Regions from separate parts of the Rossellomorea oryzaecorticis genome, predicted to be linked through region 2. Evidence: predicted binding sites of a transcription regulator. Region 2 holds the regulator's gene; the other holds the start of a gene.
The links. The regulator LexA, encoded in region 2, represses DNA repair genes until DNA is damaged. The targets are predictions, from matches to a motif close to CGAACATATGTTCG.

Region 1: ACKA06_RS08825 (Y-family DNA polymerase) is a predicted target of LexA. The motif match lies at 5,851-5,864, and genes of this name have one in related genera.

What each region holds. Positions count from the first base shown of each region.
Region 1 is NZ_JBJOSA010000006.1:779-8,642, reverse strand. It holds gene ACKA06_RS08865 (acetyl-CoA C-acetyltransferase) at 1-185, opposite strand, end outside; gene ACKA06_RS08860 (hydroxymethylglutaryl-CoA lyase) at 361-1,263, shown strand; gene ACKA06_RS08855 (hypothetical protein) at 1,330-1,461, shown strand; gene ACKA06_RS08850 (alpha/beta hydrolase) at 1,586-2,515, shown strand; gene ACKA06_RS08845 (aminoglycoside phosphotransferase family protein) at 2,516-3,433, shown strand; gene ACKA06_RS08840 (iron-sulfur cluster biosynthesis family protein) at 3,449-3,781, opposite strand; gene ACKA06_RS08835 (CDGSH iron-sulfur domain-containing protein) at 3,909-4,124, shown strand; gene ACKA06_RS08830 (YolD-like family protein) at 4,164-4,502, opposite strand; gene ACKA06_RS08825 (Y-family DNA polymerase) at 4,524-5,786, opposite strand; gene ACKA06_RS08820 (glucose-1-dehydrogenase) at 6,661-7,446, opposite strand; gene ACKA06_RS08815 (GRP family sugar transporter) at 7,491-7,864, opposite strand, start outside.
Region 2 is NZ_JBJOSA010000002.1:408,503-416,366, reverse strand. It holds gene tkt (transketolase) at 1-431, opposite strand, end outside; gene ACKA06_RS04160 (IS110 family RNA-guided transposase) at 1,487-2,383, opposite strand; gene ACKA06_RS04155 (DUF896 domain-containing protein) at 2,697-2,930, opposite strand; gene ACKA06_RS04150 (YneB family resolvase-like protein) at 3,020-3,670, opposite strand; gene yneA (cell division suppressor protein YneA) at 3,686-4,012, opposite strand; gene lexA (transcriptional repressor LexA) at 4,173-4,793, shown strand; gene glnA (type I glutamate--ammonia ligase) at 4,901-6,235, opposite strand; gene ACKA06_RS04130 (MerR family transcriptional regulator) at 6,275-6,691, opposite strand; gene ACKA06_RS04125 (methionine gamma-lyase family protein) at 6,833-7,864, opposite strand, start outside.

The DNA of each region.
Region 1 (7,864 bases), on a different contig from region 2:
AATCCGGCCTGCAGGACATTCCCCATGATCACTTCATCGACATCTTCTTTTTTCACGCCTGCCTTTTCAAGGGCATCTTTGATTACGATCGCTCCAAGCTCAGGAGCCGAAATATCCTTCAATGAGCCGTTAAAGCTCCCGATCGCTGTACGGACAGCGCTTACAATCACTACTTCGTTCGACATTTCTCTTCCTCCCATTCTGACTGATTCTCATGAATTCCATCCACTAGAGAATAGGCAAACATATCTCCACTTAAACCTTTTCTATGTAAACGCTTCAATTTCCTTTTTCTTTCTTAAAAAATTTAGTTGATTTTGTTGTCGAAATTTTCCTACAATAAAAACAAGGGGGATGGATATGTTGAAATTACCTGAAAATATTACAATTATCGAAGTGGGCCCGCGGGACGGCCTGCAGAATGAAAAGAACTTTGTTCCGACTGAAACGAAGAAAGAATTTATATTACGGTTGAAGGATTCCGGCATCAGGGAAATGGAGCTGACGTCTTTCGTTTCTCCCAAGTGGGTTCCCCAGATGCAGGATGCAGGCGATATAGTGGAATCGTGCCTTACCAGTGGCTCGCGCGATTTCGTCCTTGCACCGAATGAAAGGGGCCTCCAGCGTGTCTATGAAACAGACTGCAGGGCAGTGGCTGTTTTCGTCGGGGTAAGCAATACGTTCAACCAAAAGAATATCAATAAAACGACCGAAGACGCGCTTACCGGACTTGAACCCCTCGTAACCCAGCTAAAGGACAGGGGATATTTTGTAAGGGCCTGCATTTCGACCGCCTTCTACTGTCCATATGAAGGAAAGATCGCACCTGAGGATACGCTTGCCTTATGTAACAGATTCGCGGATATGGGCGTGGATGAATTGAGTGTAGCGGATACCGTGGGCCGGGCGAATCCGCTTGAAGCCCATGCACTGTTCACTTTACTGAAAAGTGAACTGCCCGGTCTTCTCCTGACCGCTCATTTCCATGATACGAGGAAAATGGCCCTTGCCAACATCCTTGCTTCCATGCAGGCCGGGGTGGATCGCTTTGACAGTTCCGCCGGCGGGCTCGGGGGATGCCCATTTGCTCCGGGAGCCACTGGGAATGTGGCAACCGAAGATGTCGTATTCATGGCGGAAGAGATGGGTGTGAAAACCGGCATCGACCTCGAAAAGCTCTCGCAGGCGATCGATGTCGTGAAGCCGTTTATCTCCCGCCCTGTTGAAAGCGGATATTACCGCCTTTACGAGCTGAATAAATAAGAGTTTGAATACACCTCCTGCTCCACGAGCATTCTAAGATTGACTGAATGCGAAGGAGATGAAAACATGAGTCAAAAGCGCGAAAAGGGAAACAGCCAGAAAGGAAAGCCGAACAGCGATACAGTGGCGAACACCCTGTCCGCAGAAGAACTCGATAAAGCGATTCACCCGACCAAAGGGCAAAATGCAAAATCTTGATTCTTCTTTAGAAGCGCTCCCAACTTTTGGGTGCGCTTCTTTTTTATTCTCTCCCCTGTGAATTCCACTTCTTTCCTCCTGATGTTAAAATGAAAGAAGAGCTGAAAGTCTATGAGGTGAAATCATGAAGAAAAAATCTTATTTGATAGGCGGCCTCCTATCCGCCCTCGGGATCGGCGGGCTGGGCTATTTCATTACGAATACCTTCCTGTACCTTCCCAAAAAAGATGAAAAATCGGTTCGTTCAAGGGAAATCGATGCACTCCGGCTCATCCAGGAAGAGTATGATGCGCTTCCTAAAGAAGAAGTGTACATCCCCTCTCCTTACGGATATGATCTCAATGCTGTTTTCGTCACTCCCCACCCGCATAAGAGGTACATGATCTTTGCGCATGGTGTTACTGAAAACAAGCTTAATTCCATTAAATATATGAATCTGTTCATTAAAAAAGGATTCAATGCCATCATCTATGACCACCGGCGGCACGGGAAATCCGGCGGGAAGTCGACCAGCTATGGATATTACGAAAAATTCGACTTAAAAGCAGTCGTCGACGAATTGATCCTCCGGGAAGGTGAGAATGTCTATTTCGGCATACACGGCGAGTCCATGGGGGCCGCCACCATCCTTCTCTACGGGGGGAGTGTCGAGGACCGGGCAGACTTTTATATTGCAGATTGCCCGTATTCCGATTTCGGGGAACAGCTTGCCTACAGGATGAGCGTGGAACTGAAAATTCCTGCGGGATTCCTGCTGCCCCTCGTAAACCGGACATTAAAATTCCGCGAGGGCTATTCGTTAAAGGATCTCTCCCCTGTCTCCGTCATCGGGAACATCCGTAAGCCTGTCCTGTTCATCCACAGCATGGAAGATGATTATATCCTGCCGAAAATGACGGAAGATTTATTCCACATGAAGCAGGGGCCGAAAATGATGCATCTTGATTTCCGCGGCACCCATGCACAATCCTACAATGAAGACCCCGAAAAGTATGAGGGCGTGGTGCAGCAATTCCTTGATGAAGTCGTAGACCATGGAAAGGAGGCAGAGTAAATGATCCCCGAATACTTTCAAGCAAAAATGGAAGCGATGTATGGAGACAAGGGTTCGGCCTGGGTCGAACAGGCAGAGCAAACCATTCTTTCCCTTCAGGAAAAACGCAGTCTGTCATTCGGCGAACCTTTTTCCCTGAGCTATAACTTTGTGGTTCCCGCCGTTCTCCCGGACGGTACTTCTGCGGTGCTGAAAATGGGTTATCCCAATAAAGAGTTTTCCAACGAGTTCCATGCACTCCGCGAGTTCGCCGGTGATGCCATGGTGAAAGTCATTGATTCCGATCAGGAAGCAGGCTGGATCATCCTGACCCATCTACAGCCCGGCCGCGCCCTTCATTCCCTGAGGGATGAAATGAAGCAGTTAAAGATTTTCGCTGCTATTGCGGAAAAATTGTGGCACAAGCCTTCTACTACCCATCCGTTTCCCGATGTCGAAGCCTGGTCGGAAGGGATCAGACGTTATAAATCCCGCTTTAAGGACGGGAACGGTCCCCTGCCGGAGAAGATGATTTCAAAGGCAGAGTCCCTTTTCAGCAGGCTCCTCGGTTCTTCAGAGGAACGATACCTGCTTCACGGCGACCTGCACCATGAGAACATCCTCTATTCTGAATCGGCGGGCTGGACGGCCATCGATCCAAAGGGGCTGATCGGTGAGCGGGAATACGACTGCATCCAGTACACCCTGAATCACTGGAAGGACCATGAAGACCCTTATGAACTTTTGAAATTCAGGACGGCAGCCTTCTCTTCCCTGCTTTCCCTTTCTTATGAAAGACTGATCTCCTACGGATTCTGCCACTCGGTGCTGTCTGCCTGCTGGTGTACCGAAGATGGGAGCGACTGCTGGAAAAACGGGGCAGCCATTGCGGAAATGTATGAAAGGCTCTTGAACGAAAATAAAGCCGGTTCCCTTTGAGGACCGGCTTTTTCTCTATTCTCCAGGGTACAGGATGAAGTTCATCCTACCGTTGAGGATCTGTCCCGGACTTTTCAGTTGAAACGTATTACTGGCTGTGGAAAAATCGATTTTCAGCTCTTCATCAAGGAAAACCGTTTTCGACTTTTCCACCAAAATCGGAAAATGATTGGTCTCGACTGCCACATCATCGATTTCATCCGGTTCTGATACATACCATAAGGTCGGGACGCCTGACACTACACATCCGCACCCGTCTATATCATATTTCAATTTCAAATGGCCTCTCCGGCCTGCTGTTTTCTCATTTATCTTTTCTGCTGCCGCTTCTGTAAGTTGAATTTTCATGTGACTTCCTCCTCCCCTCCATCCTATCATATTTTTTCTCGTCCCTTTATTATATTGCATTTTTTCATCTTTCACTTTACTATCAGTATGGGGAAACTTTTGTATTTTATAGAAAGGGTGGTTTTTCATGGCAAAAGCTCAAATCAAAGTAAATGATAACGGTTCTCTTCGTGTAAGCGGGGATGTGGAGCTGATCGATGCTGACGGAAATGTATTTCCTACGAAGCAGGTCTTCTCTCTGTGCCGCTGCGGCCTGTCTGCTAAAATGCCGTTCTGCGACGCGTCCCACAAGGGGAAATTCGAATCCTGTGTACGTGCTGAGAAAGTGCTGGACGAGGAATGATCCTTTAAACCGGAGAGGCTTTCAGCCTCTCTTTTTTCTTCAGCCTTCTTCAAAAAATCGGATGTCCGAGATGCCTGCCAAGGGGATATACCAGACTTTCCCGTCGCTGTCCACCACGTGCAGCTTCCCTTCCAATGAATCGGCGTGATGGATGAGGCCGACGAGCAGTTCATGACGATGATTCACATAGTGGGTGATCGCTACGGCTTTCCCAAACTCCATTGCTTCCGCCACCGTTTCGTTCAATACTTCCAATTCTTGTTCATCGAGCTCTTTTTTCTTTTCGTACGTATCTTCCTTCGCCCAATCCCGTAATAATTTCACATGCTCCGGGAGCATCATGGACGTCCATTTGATTCTTCCGCGGTCCCGTATCACTTGCTCACCTCCTGGATTTCATCACGATTTATGACCCCCGACCAGACGCGCACGATGTCTTGCCGTTCCCGCCTCCGTATAGGATACTGCCCTGAGCAGGGAAGCCGATCCATATTTGCGGCGGATCCTGTCCACCACATATCCCAATTCCCGCTTCTCCCACCGTTTCGGCTCGAATAAGGAAATCTGCATCGTTTCATCTTCCACAATATTCGAAAGGGCAATGGAAATTTTCCGGACAGTCTTCCCGTTATAATTCTCTTCGAAAAGCTCGAGGCAGACCCTGTACAGGTCCATCGTGATATTGGTCGGCTCATCGACTGTCCGCGACCGGTGAAACCCGCCCCCGAATTCCTCCCGGCTGTATCCGATCCCGAAACTGACGGTCCGTCCGGCCTTCCGGTGCGTCCTCGCCCTCCTGGCCACCTCCTCGCACATTTCAAGGATGACAGACTTGATTTCCTTCCTTTCCTTGTAGTCCCTCAAAAGGATCTGGCTCTTGCCGAAGCTGATCTGCCCTTCCATGATCGGCGCCCCAATCTCGGACAAGTCCACACCCCAGGCATGATAATACAGCTGGTTGCCCATCACCCCGAATTTCGCCTCCAGTTTCCCGAGGTCATACTGCGCGAGCTGCCCGACCGAGAAGATCCCCATCCGGTTGAGCGTCTTTTCGAGACGGCGGCCGATTCCCCACATCTCGCAGAGAGGGGACAGGGGCCAAAGCTTTTCCGGCACGTCTTCATATTTCCACTCTGCAATTCCCTCCTTCTTTGCTTCAAGGTCGAGGCAGAGTTTGGATAGAAGCAGATTCGGCCCGATGCCAATCGCACACGGCAGCTGAAACTCCCTTTCCATATCATCTTTGATTTTACGGGCGATGGTCATGGCGTCCCCCCACAGATGGGTGGCCCCGTCGATTTTGATGAAGCTTTCATCGACGCTGTACGTATGGATAGCGTCTTTCGGGACATAGCGATGGAACAAGCGGGTGATTTCAGTGGATATGCGCACGTAGGTGGCCATTTTCGGCTCCACGAGCCTGATGCGGGGATCCTTTGGGATTTCGAACATCCTGGATCCGGTCTTGATGCCAAAGTCCTTCTTTAACTTGGGAGATGCAGCCAGCACAATGCTTCCCTGCCTGTCCGGGTCCCCGACAACCGCCAAGTGGCATTCGAGCGGATCGAGGCCGAGCATGACAGCCGAACAGCTGGCGTAAAAGCTCTTCATATCGATGCATAAAATCTTGTGATGCGGCAGCCCGCTGTAGTCGACAGTCATCCTTCTCACTCCTTCCTTATTACTACGAACGTTCGTTCTCTTTTATTATATGTATGATTTTATACGAATATACGTTCGCTTTCAACTTAAATTATTGGGAATGGAGTAAAAATATCGGGAGACCGAAATGCGGAAGGGCTTTGATTAGAGGCGGGGGGCATAAGGCAGAACGGCCACGAAGGCGGATCTTTGCCTTCTTGGCCGATTTGACTTATGACATGTGCCTCTAAGCCCTGGAGCTGGACACTAGAAAAGCGGAGGCGGCTCGCTCAGAGGCGGCAAGCATAAGGCAGAGCGGCCACGAAGGCGCTCATTGCCTTCTTGGATGGCATGACTTATGTCTCGGGCCTCCAGCCGCCGGAACTGGACAAACCGAAATGCGGAAGGGCTTTGGTCAGAAGCGTGTGGCATAAGGCGAATCGGTCACGAAGGCGTTCTTTGCCTTCTTGGCCGGTTTGACTTATGACATGTGCTTCTAAGCCCTGGAGCTGGACATCACGAAAGGCGGAAGATCTTCGAATAGTGGTGATAGGAAAGAGGTTTTCACCCTTTTTTGAAGGGATTTCAACAGTATTGGATATTCAGTGATAACTCAGGCCCGCAGCGGGCGGCCCATATTCTCCCGGGCCCCTTGTAATGAGTCAAATTGCGCAGCTTATCTGAAGGATTGCGCCGGATTCTCATTTATTGCGCCACTTTAAGGATAATTGCGCACCTTTTCAATTAATTGCGCCTCTTTCCCGATAATTGCGCTGCTTAGAATGATTCTTATTGAGCGGCCTTCCGTGGCTAGATAAGAATCGGGATATCCTTGGCAGCGGGCCTGCCTGCAAATAAAAAAGAGTCTGCTCGATCAAGAGCAGACTCCATCCCATTACCCTTTCCCGGCCTGGAATCCCGGGTACTTCGTCATACCGCCGTCCGCGATCAATGTCGTCCCTGTCACGTAGCCTGCCTGTTCCGATGCAAGAAATGCGGCACAGGAGGCAATTTGTCCGGGTTCGCCGATGTAGCCGAGCGGTATCAATTTTTCAACACCTTTTTTCTTTTCCGGGTCGGAGAATTTTTCGGCGTTGATGGGGGTATCGATGGCGCCGGGGGCTATGTTGTTGACGCGGATGCCGTCAGGGGCAAATTCCAAAGCCAGGCTTTCCATCAAGAGCTTCACTCCCCCTTTGCTGGCAGCATAGTGAACGAAATGCGGCCACGGAATGATTTCATGCACGGAAGAGATATTGATGATTGATCCCTTGATGTCATTCTTCAGCATATACTCCGCCGCTTCCCGGCAGCCAAGGAATGTTCCGGTCAGATTGGTATTCAGCACCTTGTTCCAATCTTCAAGGGACAGTCTTTCCGTCGGCACTTCATTTTCAATGCCTGCATTATTTACATAGATATCGAGGCTGCCATATGTATCATGGGTGAATTTGACAAAGGCTTCGACATCCGCTTCTTTGGTGACGTCCCCCTGGATGATGGATGCAGTGCCCCCGCCCTGTTCGATTTCCTTCAGCAGTTCTTCCGGATTCTCTTCTTCACTGAAATAATTGATGACCACCTTGCACTTTTCCTCTGCAAACCGTTTGGCGATCGCCTTTCCAATCCCTGTGGCAGCTCCTGTAATAATGACCACTTTCCCTTGTAAATCAGCATACATATGAATTTCCTCCTTTATTTTTCAATGAATCAACGCTGCCCGGACTATTCCTTCGTAAAGCCAAGCAATACGCCGCCGATGATGATCAGGATACATCCTGCAATCACAAGCAGTATTTGTTTCTTCGATTTCTTTTCACCCAGGAAGAACAATCCTCCGATTGTCGAGATCACGATTCCCGTCTGAGAAAGTGAAAAGCTCGTCGCCACACCGATTCTCGGAAGTGCGAGCAGGAGCCCCAGATTTCCGGCTGCCCACATGAGCCCGGTCAAGATGTTCCTGGCAGTATATTTATTGAATGGCTTATGCCTGATGGTGATGGCGACCGCCCCGATGAACATTCCGATGGCCTGCGGTAAAACGGCTTCCCAGCCGTCGATTTCGAACCAGCGGACGATGACGACATATGCAATATATC
Region 2 (7,864 bases):
TAGTTGTCTTTGTTGTATGTTGCAGCTAAATGTCGTTCTGCCAGTGCCATACCTACTGACATTGCAATCCCCTGACCAAGTGGTCCGGTTGTCGCTTCTACCCCTGGAGTGTGGCCGTACTCAGGGTGTCCCGGAGTTTTGCTTCCCCATTGACGGAATCCTTTAAGATCATCCATGGAAACATCATATCCAGATAAGTGAAGCATGCTGTATAAAAGCATTGAACCGTGTCCAGCAGAAAGAACAAAGCGGTCCCTGTTAAACCATTCAGGGTTTTTAGGGTTATGGTTCATAAAGCGTGTCCATAGTGCATACGCCATTGGAGCTGCACCCATAGGCATACCCGGGTGACCCGAATTTGCTTTTTCGATTGCATCGATTGATAAAGTTCGAATTGTATTAATTGCTAATTGATCTGTATTATCAAACATTGGTCAGACATCCTTCCTTTTCATACTTGCTTATTATTAATATTAATCTTCTTGGGTAGTTTATACAACTAACTTGAATGATAACATGACTTTGTTTTGTTGGAAAATAAAAACCTTTGATGTTTGGGATTTTTGTTGAGTTGTCAGCGTTTTCTGACGAATGATGACTCTCATTACCGCTTTTGATTTCCGTACAAGACTACGCTTTCCGCGGGTAGCAGGTGAGCCTCCTGATATGAACGAAACCGTCAATAAATTGACCTACACAGATTTTGGTTATGTTTTTAGGCAACCTTAATTAGAGAAGCTCTTTTTGACTTCTCAACTTATTTGTTTCCCTTCATCACCGCTAATGATTTCCGTGCAAAACTCCGCTTTCCGCGGGCGGTTGGTGAGCCTCCTCGGCTTTGCCTGCGGGGTCTCACCTAACACGCTTTCCCGCAGGAGTCTACGTTTTGCACTCCAATCAATCGCTGGAACCGGCATTTAATATGGATAAGTTTACTCATTTCCATCCTGAATAAATGGATTGAAACTTATTATAGGTCGGCTTGATCCTCCTTTTTGTTTGATGGAATAGAAGGTAAGAATACGGCACGAAGGCAAAAATCTCTACTGCGGTTAGCACTCTGATATTAGTGGGTTTTCACATTTTATCTTTCCGTATAAAGGCCTGGTCCACTAACTCGGCGCGTGAGTTAATCTATTTAGAATTATCACATAGGAGGCACGTGGATTTTCCTTTCCGGTTTTACTCTCTGCCTTCGAGCCCTATTCTCAGGCTCCTATTTTATTTTATTTTTCATTTCAAAATAATATCGCAAATAACCACTCAATCATTAAGCATTTGGAGCACTTTCAACTTCCTGCATTATAGCCCAAATAAAACCGGCTAACTCTCTCGCTACCGCCGTAATAGCTTTACCAGGGTTTTTGCCTCGTGCAAGTAGACGGTAATACTTTTGATGGAGACGATTTTGAGCTTTCCAGGAAATTGCTTGTATCGTAGGTGATTGACCATGTATCCGTTTTTTGAGTTCTCCTTTTACGGCAGGTTAAAAACGATAGCTCCAAGCAGCTTCCACCAACATATGTCGTACATGACGGTTACCTGTTTTGGTGATGTTTCCCTGCTTTCTGCTTTCTCCACTCGAATATTCACACGGTATCAATCCAACATAAGCCATGAATTGTCGAGGGGTGGAGAAACGTTTGAAAGAACCAATCTCCGCTACAACACTAGTCGCAGTGATAAGAGCGACGCCTCTTAATGCTTGTAAAGCTTGAATTTTTGGGGCTTGTACACCTTCGGTGGATTGTAGTCTAATTTCTTTTTCCAATCTAAGAAGGCGTTGTTTTATTTCTTTTAACTGATGATAATATTCTTGATAGACAATTCTTAAATGGGAGTTTTCAAATTTAAGTGTATCCAACCAATTAAAATATTTTACCGTCCATTTGTTTACTCCAGAAGGCGGCTTAATGTTATTTCGTAGAAGAAACTTACTTAAACGATGCTTGATTCTCAGCTCATCTTCTTTGGCATCTTCCCGACATCTGACAAGATCCCGCAACGCTTCATCTTCTTCAGTTGGGACATAAATCGAAGTCAATTCACCGGCACGATATAACTGTGCCAGTCGAAGGGAATCTCTACGATCTGTTTTTATGCGCTCTCCTGGTCTCTGAGGTATTAAAGATGGGGCAATCACTTCACAATGAATTCCTAAGGCCAAAAATAGTCTATATAACGGATAACCTGTAGGTCCTGCTTCGTAACAAACTCGAAGATTTTCTGGACTGCCCAGCTTCTTCATTAATTTCTTAACAGCACCAGAAGTATGAGGAATCATTCCCCAGTATCTTGGTTCCTGCCGACCTTCTTCCGCAATAGCGACGGCAATTTTTTCTTTTGATACGTCTAAACCTACATATTTTATGGTATCCTTCATAATAACTAGCTCCTTCCGTAATGTAGCTCTGATTTGGTATGTGGTTTTCCTAAAAACATTTTTACCAAATTAACCTACGATGTTACGTGTAAGGAGCTAGTTTCGTTCATGATAACTCGTCACTTCGTTCCTGCGGGGTCTCACATTAGCTACTCTTTCCGCAGGAGTCTCCGTCTTGTACTCCAATCAACCGCGGGAACAAGCTAAAAACTGTGAGTATAAATAAAAAACAAACTAACCTAAATCCCGAGGGAAAAGATTAGTTTGAATATTTACTTAGACAACTCACATTTGTTATAATCCTTGTTTCAGATTAATGCATTTTGCGTTTGTTTTGGATGTCTTTAATTTTTTTTGGGGTGACTTCATTGCCGTCGGTGTCGAAAATGCGTGTGTTCTCGATGGTGCCTTTCATTGACTGACGGAATGTTTCAAGATATTCTTTTCTTAATTTTGTTTGTTCTTTCGCTTCACTGTCAGTCAGTCCGCTCTCTTTTGACTTCTTGGCAAGTTCATTTATCCTGTTCATCTTTTTCTTAGATAGCATCTATGAAAACTCCTTTACAGCTTTTATCCAGTACATTGCTTCAATAAATATACCGATATGTTACTAGATAAGAGCTTCATTGACAAGGGTTATGTTTCCTTGACGGAGTCCATATACTCTTTATATCTCCTATGTACCGTGGCCTTTGATATATTATATCCGAACCCTCTCAGGGTAGCTGCAATTTCTGCAAATGTCAGTTCATTACTTCTTAATCGCACAATTTCCTCCACGGGAACTTCTATTCTTTCCCTTCCCTCCAGATTTCCTCTGTTTTTCAAATTTTTCTGGGGGCGGAAACCATTTTCAACCGCTCTTCTCATCCCTCTTTTTATTTTCAGATTATGAAGCTTCCTTTGATATTCTTCCACCATGCTTACTATGTTGATGACCATCGAGTCTGACTCTGATAAATGCAGTTCGCCGCTGTGAGTCTGACTGATAATCTTGATATCTTCTTTCAGTATGCAATGTATCAGGGCTATTTTAGCATTCCCCCTGCCAATTCTCGTTTCATCCTGGATCAGAACTGCATCAATCGAACCATCCTTTATCAAGTCCAGAAGGGTAAGTACACCCGGTCGATCCAGTTCAAACCCACTGGCCTGATCCTTTATCACTGCCTCCACATCAAAGTGATGTTCTTCTGCAAGCTTTAACAATTCTGCTTCCTGTCTTTCCAGTGAAGTCTCCTGCGTATCTTTTTTTGTGCTCACTCTGCAGTAAATTGCTGCTTTCATATAGACATTCACCCTCTACTTATTATTCATCGCAAGCTGTATATCGGATTGGGTGGAATATGAAGATGCTTCGACCGGCAAAATCAATGACATCCCAGGCTCTATCGCGAAGGAGATTAAATCATTTTCATGTCCCACCCATTCGATGAACTCTTCCCTCGTCATATTGTATTCCCCTTCAAACTTCTCAGCAATCGTCCAGAGAGTATCCCCCTTATTGACGGTGACCGTCTCATATGAAGGATCGCTCCCCCCCGATACCACTAAGTAACCCGCTGATAAAAAAGATAATACAAAAAGAATGATTATATAAGAAAAACGATTCCAAATTTGTGTTAACATATAAATGACCTCCATACGAATGTTTGTTCTGTTTGTTTGTAACTAGATTGTAATACGAACATCCGTTTGGTGTCAACCGAAAAATTCGAACTTATGTTTGTATCAGTTGGAAAGACATGCTATAATGGGAACATAAGATCGATAATAGAGGTGCGTGTACATGACTAAATTGTCTAAACGACAGCAAGACATACTTCAATACATTAAAGTATCTGTTAAAGAAAAAGGTTATCCGCCATCAGTCCGGGAAATAGGTGAAGCTGTCGGTTTGGCTTCAAGTTCAACGGTCCACGGTCATCTTGCAAGGCTCGAGAGCAAAGGGCTTATCCGGCGTGATCCCACCAAGCCAAGGGCAATAGAGATACTTGATCTGGAAGAAGATACAATTCCACGCCAGAAAGTTGTAAACGTGCCCTTGATCGGTAAGGTAACTGCCGGACAGCCGATTACGGCTGTCGAAAACGTTGAGGAATTCTTTCCTCTTCCCGAACGTCTGGCTCCTTCAGATGAGCAGGTTTTCATGCTCGAAATCATGGGGGACAGTATGATAGAAGCCGGAATTCTCGACGGGGACTTCGTCATTGTAAGACAACAGCAGACGGCCAACAACGGAGATATCGTCGTCGCCATGACGGAAGAAGACGAAGCGACAGTAAAACGCTTCTTCAAAGAAAAGGATTATGTCAGACTCCAGCCGGAAAACTCGACAATGGGTCCAATCATATTACGAAATGTTTCTATCCTCGGTAAAGTTATTGGTGTTTATCGCCAGGTTCATTAATTATCAAAAAAAAACGCTGGAATCAGCGTTTTTTTGTTTTGTCCGCCATACGCAAAAAAAAGCCAGCGCTGAAGAATGCGCTGGCTTTAATGCTATAAAAGTCCATCTTAGTACATTTGGATATACTGTTCTCTTTCCCAAGGGTGAACTTGAGTACGGAACATATCCCATTCGATCTCCTTCGCTTCCACAAAGTGTTCGAAGATGTGCCCCCCAAGGGATTTGATGATTACTTCGTCTTTTTTCAGTTCTTCCAATGCTGCATATAAAGTAGCAGGTAGATCAATGATACCCGCTTCTTCACGTTCCTTTTTATCCATTACATAGATATTGCGGTCAATCGGAGCCGGTGCATCAAGATTATTTTTGATTCCATCCAGACCAGCCGCAAGAAGGACAGACATAGCCAGATATGGGTTAGCTGCCGGATCGACACTTCTGACTTCAACACGTGTACTGATTCCGCGGGAAGCCGGGATACGGATTAAAGGACTTCTATTTTGAGCAGACCACGCTACGTAACATGGAGCTTCGTATCCAGGAACCAATCGTTTATAGGAGTTTACCGTCGGATTCGTGATCGCCGTAAATGCAGTGGCATGCTTGATTGTACCTGCAAGGAATTGACGAGCTGTCTCACTTAATTGAAGGTCTCCTTTTTCATCAAAGAATGCATTTTTGCCATCCTTAAATAACGACATATTACAGTGCATCCCGGAACCATTCACACCGAATAAAGGTTTCGGCATAAACGTTGCATGAAGTCCGTGTTTACGTGCAATTGTTTTTACAACCAATTTAAATGTCTGGATATCATCACAAGCTTTAAGGGCACTTGCATATTTAAAGTCGATTTCATGCTGCCCAGGCGCTACCTCATGGTGGGAAGCTTCGATTTCAAAGCCCATTTCTTCTAACTCAAGTGCGATATCACGGCGGCAGTTTTCACCCAGGTCTGTAGGTGCAAGGTCGAAATAACCGCCATTATCATTCAGCTCAAGTGTAGGTTCACCATTTACATCCAGCTTGAAAAGGAAGAATTCCGGTTCAGGCCCAAGATTGAAATCAGAGAATCCAAGCTCTTCCATTTCTTTCAATACTCGCTTCAGGTTGTTACGCGGATCACCTTCGAAAGGTGTCCCATCCGGATTGTAAATATCACAGATCAAACGTGCAACTTTCCCTTTTTCTGCAGTCCATGGGAATACAAGCCATGTGTCCAGGTCAGGGAATAGATACATATCTGATTCTTCGATTCGTACGAAGCCTTCAATTGAAGATCCGTCAAACATCATTTTATTATCCAATGCTTTCTCAAGCTGACTGAAAGGGATCTCAACATTTTTGATTGTCCCTAAAATGTCTGTGAATTGCAGACGGATGAATTTAACACCCTCCTCATTCGCTAATCTGATCACATCGTCACGAGTATACTTTGCCATTTGTTGTAATTCCTCCTCAGATTCATTTAAGGTTATTTATTAATGAAAAAAGCGGGACATATCTCCCTGACGCAAGGAAGCCCGGTTAAATTTCCCTGAATGCATCAATTCATTCCGGAGTAATTTACGAAGCTGTTCGTCAGATAGATCCTGCCTTGCTTTTCCTTCCTCCTGCTTGCTTGTTTCAGATACTACTTTCTTTTCGTCCACGGCATTAACCGAGAAAATTTTCTTGATTCCCGCCATGTTCACCCCTTGATCTAACAAATCCTTAACTTCCAACAGTTTATCAATGTCATTCAAGGAAAAGAGTCTGCGATTCCCCTCTGTTCGCGCGGGGGTTATCAACCCGTGCTCTTCGTAGTATCGGATTTGACGAGCCGTTAAGTCCGTGAGCTGCATGACAATACTGATAGGAAACAATGCCATCGTTCGACGAATTTCACTTCCACTCATCTGCGATACCCTCCTTTTCTTTTCCTTCATGGTATCATTATATGTAATGTTAAGTATTCTGTCAATCAAATGTTAGAAAAACTTACATGAAGTTTCAAAAGGAAAGGATAGTCGATTTTAGACTATCCAATTACCTTTCTATTATCCCTTTTTAACGTTTAGTAAACCTTTTTCAATTAAATGATTCAGTGCCGTGCATACTGCAATTTTGACATGAGAATATGTCAGGCCACCCTGTACAAAAGCTGTATAAGGAGGTCTGATCGGGCCATCTGCAGATAATTCAATACTTGAACCCTGGATAAAAGTACCTGCCGCCATGATGACATCATCCTCATAGCCGGGCATGTAATTTGGGTACGGCGTAAAATGAGAATTAATTGGAGAAGCAAATTGAATGGCCTGACAAAAAGCGATCATCTTTTCCTTATCATTAAATTGCACTGATTGAATTAGATCTGTTCGCTTTTCAAGAGGACCAGGGTTTGTATTCATTCCCATCTCGGTCAGCATGGCAGAAGTGAATACAGCTCCTTTCAAAGATTGCGCCACTACGTGGGGAGCAAGGAAGAAGCCCTGGTACATCTCCTGTAAGCTATAAAGTGAGGCACCCGCTTCTGCCCCTATCCCCGGAGAGGTCATTCTATAGGAACAGCTATCAACCAGTTCCTTTTTCCCTACTATGTAACCGCCTGTCTTGGCAAGGCCTCCGCCCGGATTCTTGATAAGTGAACCAGCCATCAGATCAGCTCCGGCATGGCAAGGTTCTATATCCTCAACGAATTCACCGTAGCAATTATCTACAAATACAACAATATGAGGATTGATTTCCTTAACAAAAGCAATCATATCCCGGATTTCTTCTATAGTAAAAGAAGGCCGGTTTGCATATCCTTTCGACCGCTGGATACCGATCATTTTTGTTTTAGGGGAGATGGCCTTTTGGACGTTTGTAAAATCCACCTTGCCGGTTTCATCCAGATCAACACATTTATATGAAATGTTGAAATCTTTGAGCGATCCGTTCCCTTCGCCTCTTATCCCTACGATTTCTTCCAGGGTATCATATGGTCTACCAGTGATATACACAAGTTCATCACCGGGTCTTAATATACCGAATAAAGCGATTGAGATCGCATGGGTGCCTGAGATGATCTGCGGCCTGACCAACCC